2 regions of the Ralstonia insidiosa genome follow, and region 2 is predicted to be linked to the other one. Evidence: predicted binding sites of a transcription regulator. Region 2 holds the regulator's gene; the other holds the start of a gene.
The links. The regulator FNR, encoded in region 2, switches genes on or off when oxygen is low (the NO sensors DNR and NnrR bind a similar motif). The targets are predictions, from matches to a motif close to TTGATNNNNATCAA.
Positions count from the first base shown of each region.

Region 1 (5,867 bases), on a different contig from region 2:
CTCCGCTAAGGCAATCTGGGTGACCAAGTGGGCTGCCGCACCAAAGCCATAGATGCCGATTCGACGCGCATCTCCAGCCATGCGCAGCGTGCGATAGCCGATCAGGCCAGCGCACAGCAGCGGCGCCGCATGCGCATCGTCATACCGCTCTGGAATGGGCAGGCAGTATCGGGCATCGCAGACCACGTACTCGGCATAGCCGCCATCACGCGTGTAGCCCGTGAAGGCGGGGTGGTCACACAGGTTCTCGTGCCCGCTCAAGCAGAACGGGCAGGCTCCGCATGTCCAGCCAAGCCAGGGCACGCCAACTCGCTCGCCCAGCGCTGGCGAAGGAACGCCAGGGCCACAGGACTCGACCACGCCCACGATCTCGTGGCCGGGAATGAGCGATGCCTTGGGATGTGGAAGCTCACCATCCACGATGTGCAAATCGGTGCGACAGACGCCACACACGGACACAGCAATCCGGACTTCGCCCGGCCCGGGAATCGGCGCAGGCACCTCTCGCCACTGCAGTGGCGCCCCCGCGCTTTCGTGGACCATGGCTCGCATGGATTCTGGCATCGGCACCTCCAAACGCACGCACCTGTTCAGTATGGATGACGCGGAGCGTTCAATCTCGGCCGATGCCCATCATCCAATAGACCGGACACATGCGGATGAGGCCGGTGACCAGAGGTACCAGACCAAGCCATCCAACCCAGGCCGGTACCTTGCTGAAGAGCGCCAGCAGAATCATCACGAGGCCGATCAGGATGCGAACGATGCGGTCGGCTGTTCCTACGTTGGGAAACATGGCAGCACTCCTACGGATGACATGAAATCGGGCGCACGTCCGAAGCGCTTAACGGAGATCGGGTGTCGAAACCGTCGTCGCTGCACCGGTCGCGGCCGAGGATGCCGGCCAGCAGCGTCCATTCACCGCCGATTGCGCGGATGGTGTCGTCCAGTGTCAGCATGCCGATAAGCAGCTGCTGATCGTCAATCACCGCAAGGCGGTGCAGGCCGTGACCGAGCATGGTGCGCAGGGCTTCGCTCATGACCGCATGCCCCTGAATGGTCAGCACGCCGCGCGTCATGACTTCGGATACGGAGGTTTGCGCGCAATGGGTCTGGCTGGCGATGCCGTGTACCACCATGTCGCGGTCGGTCACGATGCCGACAACCCGCATTCCTGTTACGCCGTGCTCAGTCACGAACAACGCCCGCAGGCATTGGTCTCGCATCAGGCGCGCGGCCGTCTGCAGCGTTGCGGATACCGGAACGTGGACGATGCGGCGGGAGCAAATCTCACTGACCCTCATGCTGACCTCCGATACGCGTACGTACTCACTATAAGAACGGACAGGTTCCGGAAGTTGATCCTGCACAAGATGTTGTCGCCCTCGATTGCGGGTGTGGGTGGCCGCGGGTGACAAAAAAGTCTAGAGAAAAGGGCGTCAACACCCTTGAGGTAGATCAAGCAGCCTTGATCTCTTTGCGTGTGGAAAAACGCTGATGTAAATCAAGGGGCAATCCCTCCGGTGGTCCAACATGGAATCACGTCAGCCCGTGTTCGGGCGCTCGGGCCGATTCCATATGGAGGCACACCATGTACGACAGGATCCTGGTTGCGGTAGATGGCAGTCCAACGGCAGATCGCGCTTTGGACGAAGCCATTCAGCTCGCCCTGAAGCTCGACGCAGAGCTGATCATTGCGCACGTGATCGACAACAACTACCTGAGGTACGACGTTGGCTACATCGACGTGGCTGGATTCACTGAAATGCTGATTGAGTCCGGCAAGCAGATCGTCGCGAGCGCAAAAGCCAAGGCAGAGAAGGCAGGCGCGCGCGTCAAGACGGCACTCGTCAACGACCCGCTTGGTGCGTTCGATGTGGGCTATGCAATCGAGCAGGCTGCGCGCGACGCCGACGCCAAGCTGCTGGTGCTTGGAACGCATGGTCGACGCGGCTTTCGGCGGATATTGCTCGGCAGCGTGGCAGAGAGTGTCACGCGACAAAGCACGCTGCCGGTGCTGCTGGTGCGGGCCGTTCCGACCGAAACCAAGCACGCCGTTACAGAACCGCTGACGAACATTGCCATTGCGTAGTGCGTTCTTCTTCTGACTCAGAACAAGGTTCGATCATGACTTATGCCAGCGTGATGGTGCACCTCGATGCCAGCGAGCGTGCGATGCACCGCCTCAGTCTTGCCGCGCGCTACGCGCAGGCGCACCACGCAACGCTCATCGCTGTCTACGCAAGCTTTGCGCCAAGCCCGAACTGGTTTTACCGGATGGAAGGCGCCGCCCATTACCTGGACGAGGACCGCAATCGGCGCGACCGTGTTCGGGACGTTGTACACGCGCGTTTTCGTGAGGCGATGCAGTCCGTTCCTGTTGAGACGGAATGGCGGGCCGTCGACGGTGATCCGCTGGCGGAGGTGTTGCGTCAGGCGCGCGAGGCGGACCTGCTCGTTGTCGGGCAGGAAGATGGCAGCGACGCCGAGAGTTTTGTTGCCCCCGATTTTGTTGAAACACTGATCCTTGAGTCAGGCCGGCCGGTACTGGTCGTGCCGTATGCAGGCCGTTTTACGAGCGTGGCGCAGAGGGTGCTGGTGGCGTGGAGCGGCGGCCGAGAGTCGGCACGTGCGCTGCACGATGCCATGCCGCTGATGTCCGGAAACACCGTACGGGTGCTGCAGATGACGGGTGACCGCCCGCGACATTGGGCGGAGGACACGACGGTTGGCCAAGTCGCCCGCGCGCTGTTGGCACATGGGATTGAACCCACGGTTGAGGAAGCGCGCTGTGTGGATTCCGACATCGCAATTGGCGAGATGCTGCTATCGCGCGCCGCCGATTTCGGCGCTGACCTGATCGTGATGGGGGGCTACGGGCACAGCCGTTTGCGTGAGCTCGTGCTGGGTGGGGTGACGCGCACGCTGCTCAACACCATGACCGTACCCGTCCTGCTGTCTCACTGAGTCCGGACGTTGTTCCAGGAGGCCACCATGAAGAACGACATCCAGCTCAAGGGCGATGTGGAAGACGAACTGCAATGGGATCCGGCGGTGGATGCCGACCGGTTTGCCATTCGCGTCAAGAACGGCGTCGTGACGATTTCTGGCAGCGCCGACAGCTTTGCGGACAAGCATGCCGCGGAGGAAGCCATCTGCCGGGTTGCCGGTGTGACCGCGCTCGTTGTGCACGTGCAGGTGCGCGTGCCGCCCGATATGCGGCGCCCGGACGAGGAGATTGCCCAGGCCATCGGCCATGCCCTCCATTGGAACACTGCCGTGCCAGCAGACGCCATTCGCGTCACGGTCGAGGATGGTGCGGTGACCTTGCGGGGTCAGGTTGATCAGGATTTCCAGCGCCGTGCGGCATTGGATGCCGTACAGCGCGTGCGCGGGGTGACATCGATTGCCAACGCGCTGACCCTTCGGGAGGCCGCTGGCCCGGCAGACCTGTCTGAGCGCATCGTCAAGGCACTGCAGCGCCAGGCTGTTCTCGACGCCGCACGGATCAATGTGGTGGTGGCGGATGGCACCGTCACGCTGTACGGGCCCTTGCGCAATCTGCATGAGTGCCGTGCCGCGCGGGAGGCCGCCATGGACGCGCCAGGTGTCCGTGCTGTGATCGACCATCTTTGGGTGGGCACCTGACCTACGGCGGCGCACCGCCCAACCGTCTCCATTCCGGACATCTGCCATGGAAAAAAACCTGATCGTTTACTACTCGCGCACCGGCACGGCACGCCAGGTGGCTGAACTGATGGCGGCGCAAAGCGGTTGGCAGCTTGCCGAGGTTTCGGATGCGTATCCGCGTGCCGGCTTTCTTGGCGATCTGCGCTGCGTGATCGAAACGCTATTCCACAAGCGTGCCAAGTATCACTACGCCGGACCGCCACTGGATGAGGTCGACCAGGTTGTTGTGCTGGCGCCAATCTGGATGGGGCATCTGGCTTCGCCGATGCGGGATTTCCTGGCGGATCAATCGCCGTTCTCGGCAAACCTGTCGGTGATTTGCGTCATGGCGTCGCGTGGGGCATTCAGCGCCATCGAAGAAGTCGCGCGCATCACCGCCACCAATCCGGCCCCGGTCCTGGCACTTTGCCAGCGCGATGTGCTCAGTGGTCTTTCTCAACAAGAGATCTCGGGCTTTATCGAGCAAGTACAGACCGCTGGCAAATGGGACCAGTCCAAGCGCCGGCCGGCATGGCTGTCACCGACCGAGGCCTGAAACCTGCGTAGGGATTGCGCATCAGATCGACGGCAGGAGAGTGTGCATGGACCGCTTTACCGAGGCGCAATGGACGCGACTCAACACATTGCTTGATGAACAAGAGGCGCGCACACAGCGTCAGCTGGTAACACTGCGCGCCGCGACTCAACCCGCCTCTCGCGAGGCGCCAGTCGAGCATGCAACCCTGGCGGAACAGGAAGCGGGAGACCAGACGAGCGACATCATGCTCGTTCACTACCGAAACGAGCTCGCGCAGGTCGATGCGGCACGACAACGCATGCAGGAGCAGCAGTACGGTATCTGTGTGGATTGTGGCGAGGCGATTCCCTTCTTGCGCCTGCAAGCCCAACCAACTGCGCTGCGGTGCCTGAGCTGCCAGGCACTGCGAGAGCGCAAGTGGGGTTAGGGGGCAACCCAAGCACAGTAGGCGTGAGGTATGAAAATTGACTCACGACTTGCGACTTGCGTATCAAGCAAGACCTCAATGACGAGCCGCCCTGGGAGCCCGCGGTGGATGCAGCAGGCGTGGGTGTGGATGCCGCTCGCCACTTGATGGCAGGGCAGCACAGCCTGCCCCTGTCACGGCGGTAGTTGCCCGTTATCGCGCGGCTACAGTTCACTGAGCGCCGATTTGTTGGCAATGGCAATCTGCTTGCCGCTCACCGCGATCCAGCCTTCGCGCTGGAACCGAGACAGCGCGCGGCTGACGGTTTCCAGTTGCATGCCCAGATAGCTGCCGATCTCTTCGCGCGTCATCCGCAGCGTAAAGCTGGACCCGGAGTAGCCCCGGTCTTGCATGCGTGTGGACAGATTGAGCAGGAAGGTGGCGACGCGCGCCTCTGCTGTCAGCCCGGCCAGCAGCAGTATCAACCCGGATTCGCGCACGATTTCCTCCGCCATCAGTTGGTGGAGCCGGCGCTGCAGTGGGCGAATGTCCTGGCACAGGTCTTCAACACAGTGGAAGGGCATCGAGCAGACGGTGCTGTCTTCCAGGGCAATGGCGTCGCACGTATGACGATCTGCGGCAATGCCATCGAGACCAAGGGTTTCTCCAGCCAACTGGAAGCCTGTCACGTGGTTCGTGCCATTGGGGTGGGATACGACCGTCTTGAAAGAGCCGGAGCGGATGGCATACAGCGCATGAAAGGTGTCGCCAGCACGGAACAGCGATTCACCTTTGCCGACCTTGCGCCAGGTATGCACCAACCGGTCCAGCCGTTCTTGTAGCGCGGATGGTACGGCTGCGGTGATACACGCCCAATGCATCATGCAGCCGGCGCACCGGCTGCTCGGCGCCGGGCCAGCCGTTTGGCAGCGCTGTGTTGCATCGCGGATCAGCTTGAGCTGGGGAAGGGGCGTAGGGCGGACAACGTCCACGGACGTCTGGGCTTGGAGAGCGCTCGGAATCATGGGGGCCTCCGGAGGGCACGCGCTGTATGTGGTCTCGCGCCTGGTTGGGCGAGGCAGCATCGGCCACCGCATGCAGCCACAGTTCGGTGTCCGTATGTTCAGTATCGGAGGCGCAGCGTTTGCGCGAAATCAGGCGGCGCTGAGATGTGTGTCGGCATAGGCTGCGATGTTGTCAGGCATCCCTGACAGCGACGATGGGCTTTTCCAGAGGCGCATCCATCACTTGGCT
Region 1 is NZ_VZPV01000003.1:262,565-268,431, forward strand. Features, by position in the region: gene F7R11_RS23380 (zinc-dependent alcohol dehydrogenase family protein) at 1-564, opposite strand, end outside; gene F7R11_RS23385 (YgaP family membrane protein) at 614-796, opposite strand; gene F7R11_RS23390 (CBS domain-containing protein) at 807-1,304, opposite strand; gene F7R11_RS23395 (universal stress protein) at 1,592-2,092, shown strand; gene F7R11_RS23400 (universal stress protein) at 2,128-2,967, shown strand; gene F7R11_RS23405 (BON domain-containing protein) at 2,995-3,648, shown strand; gene F7R11_RS23410 (flavodoxin family protein) at 3,695-4,225, shown strand; gene F7R11_RS23415 (TraR/DksA family transcriptional regulator) at 4,272-4,634, shown strand; gene F7R11_RS23425 (helix-turn-helix domain-containing protein) at 4,838-5,638, opposite strand.
Region 1: F7R11_RS23395 (universal stress protein) is a predicted target of FNR. The motif match lies at 1,449-1,462, and genes of this name have one in related genera.

Region 2 (5,867 bases):
TATCGCCGCGCGTAACCGGCTGGCGATACGAAATGATTGCCAGCGTTTCCATCACCGCACGCGAGTACTTCGGCGGCTTTTCCGGATGCAGGCGATCGAGATACACGCGCATCTCAGGACGGCTCTGCAGACGCCAGCCCGAGGCCAACGCCACCAACTCGACACCTCGGTTAAGCCAATCCTGACGCAGCTCTTCAAGCAGCACGCGGATGGTGTCCGCGGAAACATCTTCGTCGAACAGCTTGCGCAAGTCATTGACTCGCAAGGGGTCCTGCGCGCAGATCAGCGCGGTCTCGAGGACGATTTTCGCCTCTTGGGTATTCATTCGGTTGAGCGGCTCGTCATTGCTCGCGTCCGGCAGGTCGCCGTCACGCTTGAGGTTTGTCGTCCCGCCGCGACGCACGCGGCATGTCTGAATGCTGTTGCCCGCCCGGGCCCGGCGCGCGAGAGCCAATTGGACCAATTGGGCCTTGCACCGAAACGCAGTGGCTGTGCCCGCAAAAAGGGCCGGAGGAGCGAGTTGATCCGGTGCCGGTCAGGCACCACAAGGGCAAATTTTTCCGCCGCCATGGGGACGGATACTGCACCGGTCGGCTGCCAACGAATCTGGCATCCCGACCGAATCGACTGTCCAGGGCGGCCTTTTTTGTGGCTTTCGCGCTGGATGGCGTCGCTTGACGCCGCGCTTGGGATTGTTGATTTGCGCGGTGGGCGAATCGAATTGTGGTTGATTGTAGGGCAATTTCCTGCGGTGCCGCAACCGGGAAGATGTCTTAGTGCCCCACCCTTGGCCGGATGCTGGTCCGCAGGCGCTTCCAACGGCTACAGCACCAGGCAGAAGCCATGTGCATTGAGCATCTCCGGCAGCCACGCGGCGCACACCAGCCCCCAAACGCCAAAGCCAGTGATAGCAGCGCCCGCCGCGCCGCGCGCCCATTTCCGGCGAGACAACCCTCGCAACCAGCCGGCCAGACCAGACATCATCAGCAGATTCGGCAGCGTGCCCGCGCCAAACGCCAGCATCACAACCGCCCCCGACGATGCGTTGCCCGCCAACAACGCAACAGCCAATGCCCCATAAACCATTCCGCACGGCACAAGCCCCCATGCCAAGCCCGTGACATAGCGCCGCACCAATGGTGGGCTGCGATGCAGGTTTCCACCCAACCGCGCCCCCATTTTCGACAGGGCGCCGGCAAAATAACCAAGCACGCGTTCCAGCCAAGGACTGCGCCATGTATCGCCCGTAGTTCGCACGATCAGCAACAAACCGTAAGCCAGCAGCAACGCACTGGCAAATGCAAACAATCCGCGTTGAATTGGCAGCCACTGCTGGCGCCAAACCGTGGCACCGAGCGCACCCATGATGGCCCCCAACACCGCGTACATGCTGATGCGCCCGGCATGCATGACCGTTTGCTCGAACGCCAGCCTGCGACGCGAAACGATGCGCACCGGCACCTGCCCGCGTTCAGCGGCCAACGCGATGCCGCTGCACATTGCCAGGCAATGCACACCACCGAGCAATGCGATCAGAAAAACGCTCACGAGCGCAGCAACATTCATCTTTTTGACGCTCTTTTGATATGGGCCAAAGTTAGTGTTTTGCTGACGGGAATTCCGTGCATTTCGCGCAATTCACGTTATCGGAACAATCCGATATCAGTATGGCCGCCGCTATAATAGGCCGCGGTTGCATCACAAGAATTTCTCATTTCACTTACTCGAAATTCACTCGCCCCCTGTGCTCACACGAATCGCACTCACCGACCAAGCCTCCCGTTGCTCCACCTGCGTACTCGGCCAGATCTGTCTGCCGGTAGGCATGAATTCGGAAGACGTGCGCAAGATGGATGAGTTGGTTGCCGAGCGCATCCGCATCAAGAAAGGCCAGACGCTCTACGCCCTCGGTGAACCGCTCGAAGCCGTGTACGGCATCCGCTTCGGCACGCTCAAGACGCACCTGACGCTGGAAGACGGCCGCCACCAGATCACTGGGTTTCACTTGCCCGGCGAGATCGTCGGGCTCGATGGCATTGGCGACATGTGCCACGTGTCGGATGCCACCGCGCTGGAAGATACCGAAGTCTGCGTGGTGCGTTACGACCAACTGCAACAGCTCTCGCGCCGGCTGCCCTCTCTGCAGCACCAGTTCTTGCGCATCATGAGCAAGGAGATCTCGCAGGATCACCAGATGCTGCTGACGCTCGGCTCGATGCGCGCAGAAGAACGCCTTGCTGCTTTCCTGCTCAACCTGTCCAAGCGCTCAGCCCAGCGTGGGTATTCGTCGACCGAGTTCGTGCTGCGCATGAGCCGCGAAGAACTGGGCAGCTATCTGGGCCTGAAGCTCGAAACCGTGAGCCGCCTGTTCTCTCGTTTTGCTGAGGCCGGCCTGATCCAGATCCGCCAGCGCCACGTCAAGCTGATCGACATGGCAGGCCTGCGCCAGGTGATGAGCGGCCAAGCCAACTAAACCGCTCACCCTCCAAGACATCCGCTCACACGAGCGGATGCTCATGCGCCTCCAGCTTACCGATGCCCGGCGACACATACAGCGTGAGCGCGCTCGACAATCCGCACAGCAACCAGAACACGAAGAACGACACCGTGTAGACCGCCTCGGCCGACACGGCAATCTGCTCGCCGAAGAAGCGCAGATCCGCCGGGTCCACCACCGCAAACACGACCAGCTCGGCCAGCGCCGCGCATAGAAACGCGGGCCAGAGAATCCACATCAGCAGGCGGCGTTTCATTGGACCTCCCCGTGGGCGGCATGGGCCGGCACGGAGACGGGCTTCTCGACGACCAGGCCGCGCCGCACGACGTTGTCATGAATGACGGGATCCGGATGCGACACGGCCAACCAGATGGTGACGCCGCACCCGATCATGGCGACGAAGGGGCCGGCCATCAGCAGCCACGGCCAGGGCTCGCGCCACCATGGCCTGGCCGGAGCGGAAGATTGCATTGCCTGCATCTGTGTCTCCTGTTCTAAAAACCGCATCAGCGCGGCACGATGAAACTCGATGGCTCGCGCAGCACAAGGCTGTCGCTACCGCTGTCTGCCTGGATCACGAAGCGGATCTTGTGCGAGCCGGCTCCCACGTCGTCTGCCGGACGACGCACGCGGATCGGCAACAATCGGTTGGCTGCGGGTGCCAGTTCAAGCGTGGTCGATTCACCGCGACCACCCTGCACGTCCAGTTGCGGCAGTCCTTCCGCCGTGATGGTCACGCGCATGGGTTGCTCGGAAGCATTCATCAGTTGCAGGCGATAGACGTTCTCGATCTTGCCGCCGTCCACCTCGCGCGCCAGTGCACCGCGATCGCGAATCACATCCACCTTGAGCGGCTGGCGCATCGTCAGCGCAACGATGAAACCCGTGATGAGCACCAGCATGATGCTGGCATAGATCAGCACGCGCGGACGCAGCAGATGGCGCCGCGCCTCTTTCGGGGTGAGCCGGTCGTGCATCGCACGCTCGGACGTGTAGCGGATCAGGCCGCGCGAGTAGCGCATCTTGTCCATCACCTGATCGCAGGCATCAATGCAGGCTCCACAGCCGATGCACTCGTACTGCAAGCCCTGGCGGATGTCGATGCCGGTCGGGCACACCTGCACGCAGATGCTGCAGTCCACGCACGAACCGAGCCCCTGCGCCGCGAAGTCTGCACTGCGCGAACGGCTGCCGCGCGGCTCACCGCGTTGCGTGTCGTAGGTCACGACGTAGGTGTCTGGGTCGACCATCACGCTCTGGAAGCGAGCGTACGGGCACATGTAGAGGCACACCTGCTCGCGCAGGAAGCCCGCATTGCCCCAGGTGGCGAATGCGTAGAACAGCATCCAGAAGGTTTGCCACGGGCCGAGCGACAGCGTCCACGTCTCCATGCCGAGCTCACGGATCGGCGTGAAGAAGCCGACGAAGGTAAAGCCCGTCCACAACGCAATCGCCACCCAGGCCGAATGCTTGGCCGCCTTGAGGCGCAGCTTGCGCAGGCTCCAGCGCTCACCGTCGAGGCGGATGCGGGCGAAGCGGTCGCCTTCGATATGCCGCTCGATCCACATGAAGATTTCGGTGTAGACCGTCTGCGGGCATGCATAGCCGCAAAAGAGCCGCCCCGCCACTGCCGTGAACAGAAACAGCCCTAGCGCCGACAGCACCAGCAGCACCGTCAGGTAGATCACGTCCTGCGGCCACAACACCAGCCCGAACAGGTAGAACTTGCGCGCGCCCAGATCGAACAACACCGCCTGGCGCCCGTTCCATTCAAACCACGGCAGCCCATAGAAGATGGCTTGCGTGGCCAGCACCATCCACACGCGCCAGCTTGCGAACGCCCCCGTCACGGAGCGCGGATAGATCTTGCGCCGGACCTCGTAGAGCGCCTGCTCGGTGGGCGTGTCGTCCGAGCCTGCCGTTGCAACGGCAGGTGTCATGGGGCGCCAGCCGGGTTCGTGCTCACTCATTGCTGGGCGCTCGTGTTGTTGTTCGACAGCCCCCACACGTAGGCCGCAAGCATGCGGATCTTCTCCGGCGACAGCAGGTTCTCGTGCGCCGGCATCGTGTTGTCGCGGCCCTTGAGAATGGTCTCGACAATGGTTGCCTCTGAGCTGCCGTACAGCCATACGCGGTCGGTCAGGTTGGGGGCACCAAGTGCCTGATTGCCCTTGCCGGTCGCCATATGGCATGCCGCGCAGACCGACTTGAAGGTCGGCTCACCACGTGCAGCCTTGATCGGGTCATAGGCCAGGCCCGACAGCGAGCGCACGTAGTTGGCAACGTTGGCGGCCTGGTTGGCATCCACCACTGCAGCCAGCGACGGCATGACGCCATGTCGGCCCTTGGTGATGGTGGTGAGGATCGTCTCCGGATCACCGCCATACAGCCAGTCGTTGTCGGTCAGATTCGGGAAGCCCTTGGAGCCGCCCGCATCCGAGCCGTGGCATTGCGCGCAGTTGTTCAGGAACAGGCGCTGGCCGATCTCGTGTGCCTGTGGGTCGGCGGCGATCTGCTTGATGTCCATACCGGCGTAGCGCTCATAGAGCGGGCGGACCTTGGCATCAGCCGCAGCGCGCTGCGAGGCCAGCTCGCCGCGCGTGGAGAAACCCAGCACACCACCATACGCACCCAGCCCCGGATACAGGACCAGGTACGACAAGGCGAAGATGCACGACAGCAGGAACATCCACATCCACCAGCGCGGCAACGGATTGTTCAGCTCGCGCAGATCACCGTCCCACACGTGGCCAGTGTCGTCGCCGGCTTGCTGTCCGGGCGCGATCGTGATCTTGCGTTGCGAGAACAGCAGCCAAATGCACCAGGCGATACCCACCAGGGCAATCGCCGAGATGTAGTACCCCCAGAACTCAGAAATGAAGTCGCTCATGATCTTGTGTCCTTATTGATGTGGGCGCGACGCACGAGTGGACTCTGCGCGTGCACCGGCGACCTCGGCTTCATCGGGCAACAGGAACGGCAACATGGCCGATTCCGCATTGGCGGCAGCGCGATGCGCCGAGAACGCCCACCAGCTGATCCCCACGAACAGCACCAGGAAGACGGCGGTGGCAATTGCACTCAGCATGGCCATGGCTCACTCCTTGGTAGCGACGGCGGCAGGCGATGCCGGCGTTGCAGCCACATCGCGCACATTGCGCAGCTCTACGCCCAGGCCTTGCAGAAAGGCCACCACGGCGTCTTCTTCGGTCTTGCCGGCAAGTTGCTCGCGTGCACCGGCAATCTGTGCGTCCGTATAGGGCACACCAAGCTGACGCAGCACCTGCATCTTCTTCTCGATGTCACTGTTGTCGAGCGGCGTCTTCGCGAGCCACGCATAGGCCGGCATGTTCGATTCCGGCACCACCTC
Region 2 is NZ_VZPV01000001.1:2,507,505-2,513,371, forward strand. Features, by position in the region: gene scpB (SMC-Scp complex subunit ScpB) at 1-325, opposite strand, end outside; gene F7R11_RS11915 (sulfite exporter TauE/SafE family protein) at 823-1,566, opposite strand; gene fnr (fumarate/nitrate reduction transcriptional regulator Fnr) at 1,745-2,473, shown strand; gene F7R11_RS11925 (hypothetical protein) at 2,499-2,753, opposite strand; gene F7R11_RS11930 (FixH family protein) at 2,750-2,977, opposite strand; gene ccoG (cytochrome c oxidase accessory protein CcoG) at 3,004-4,467, opposite strand; gene ccoP (cytochrome-c oxidase, cbb3-type subunit III) at 4,464-5,387, opposite strand; gene F7R11_RS11945 (cbb3-type cytochrome oxidase subunit 3) at 5,400-5,591, opposite strand; gene ccoO (cytochrome-c oxidase, cbb3-type subunit II) at 5,595-5,867, opposite strand, start outside.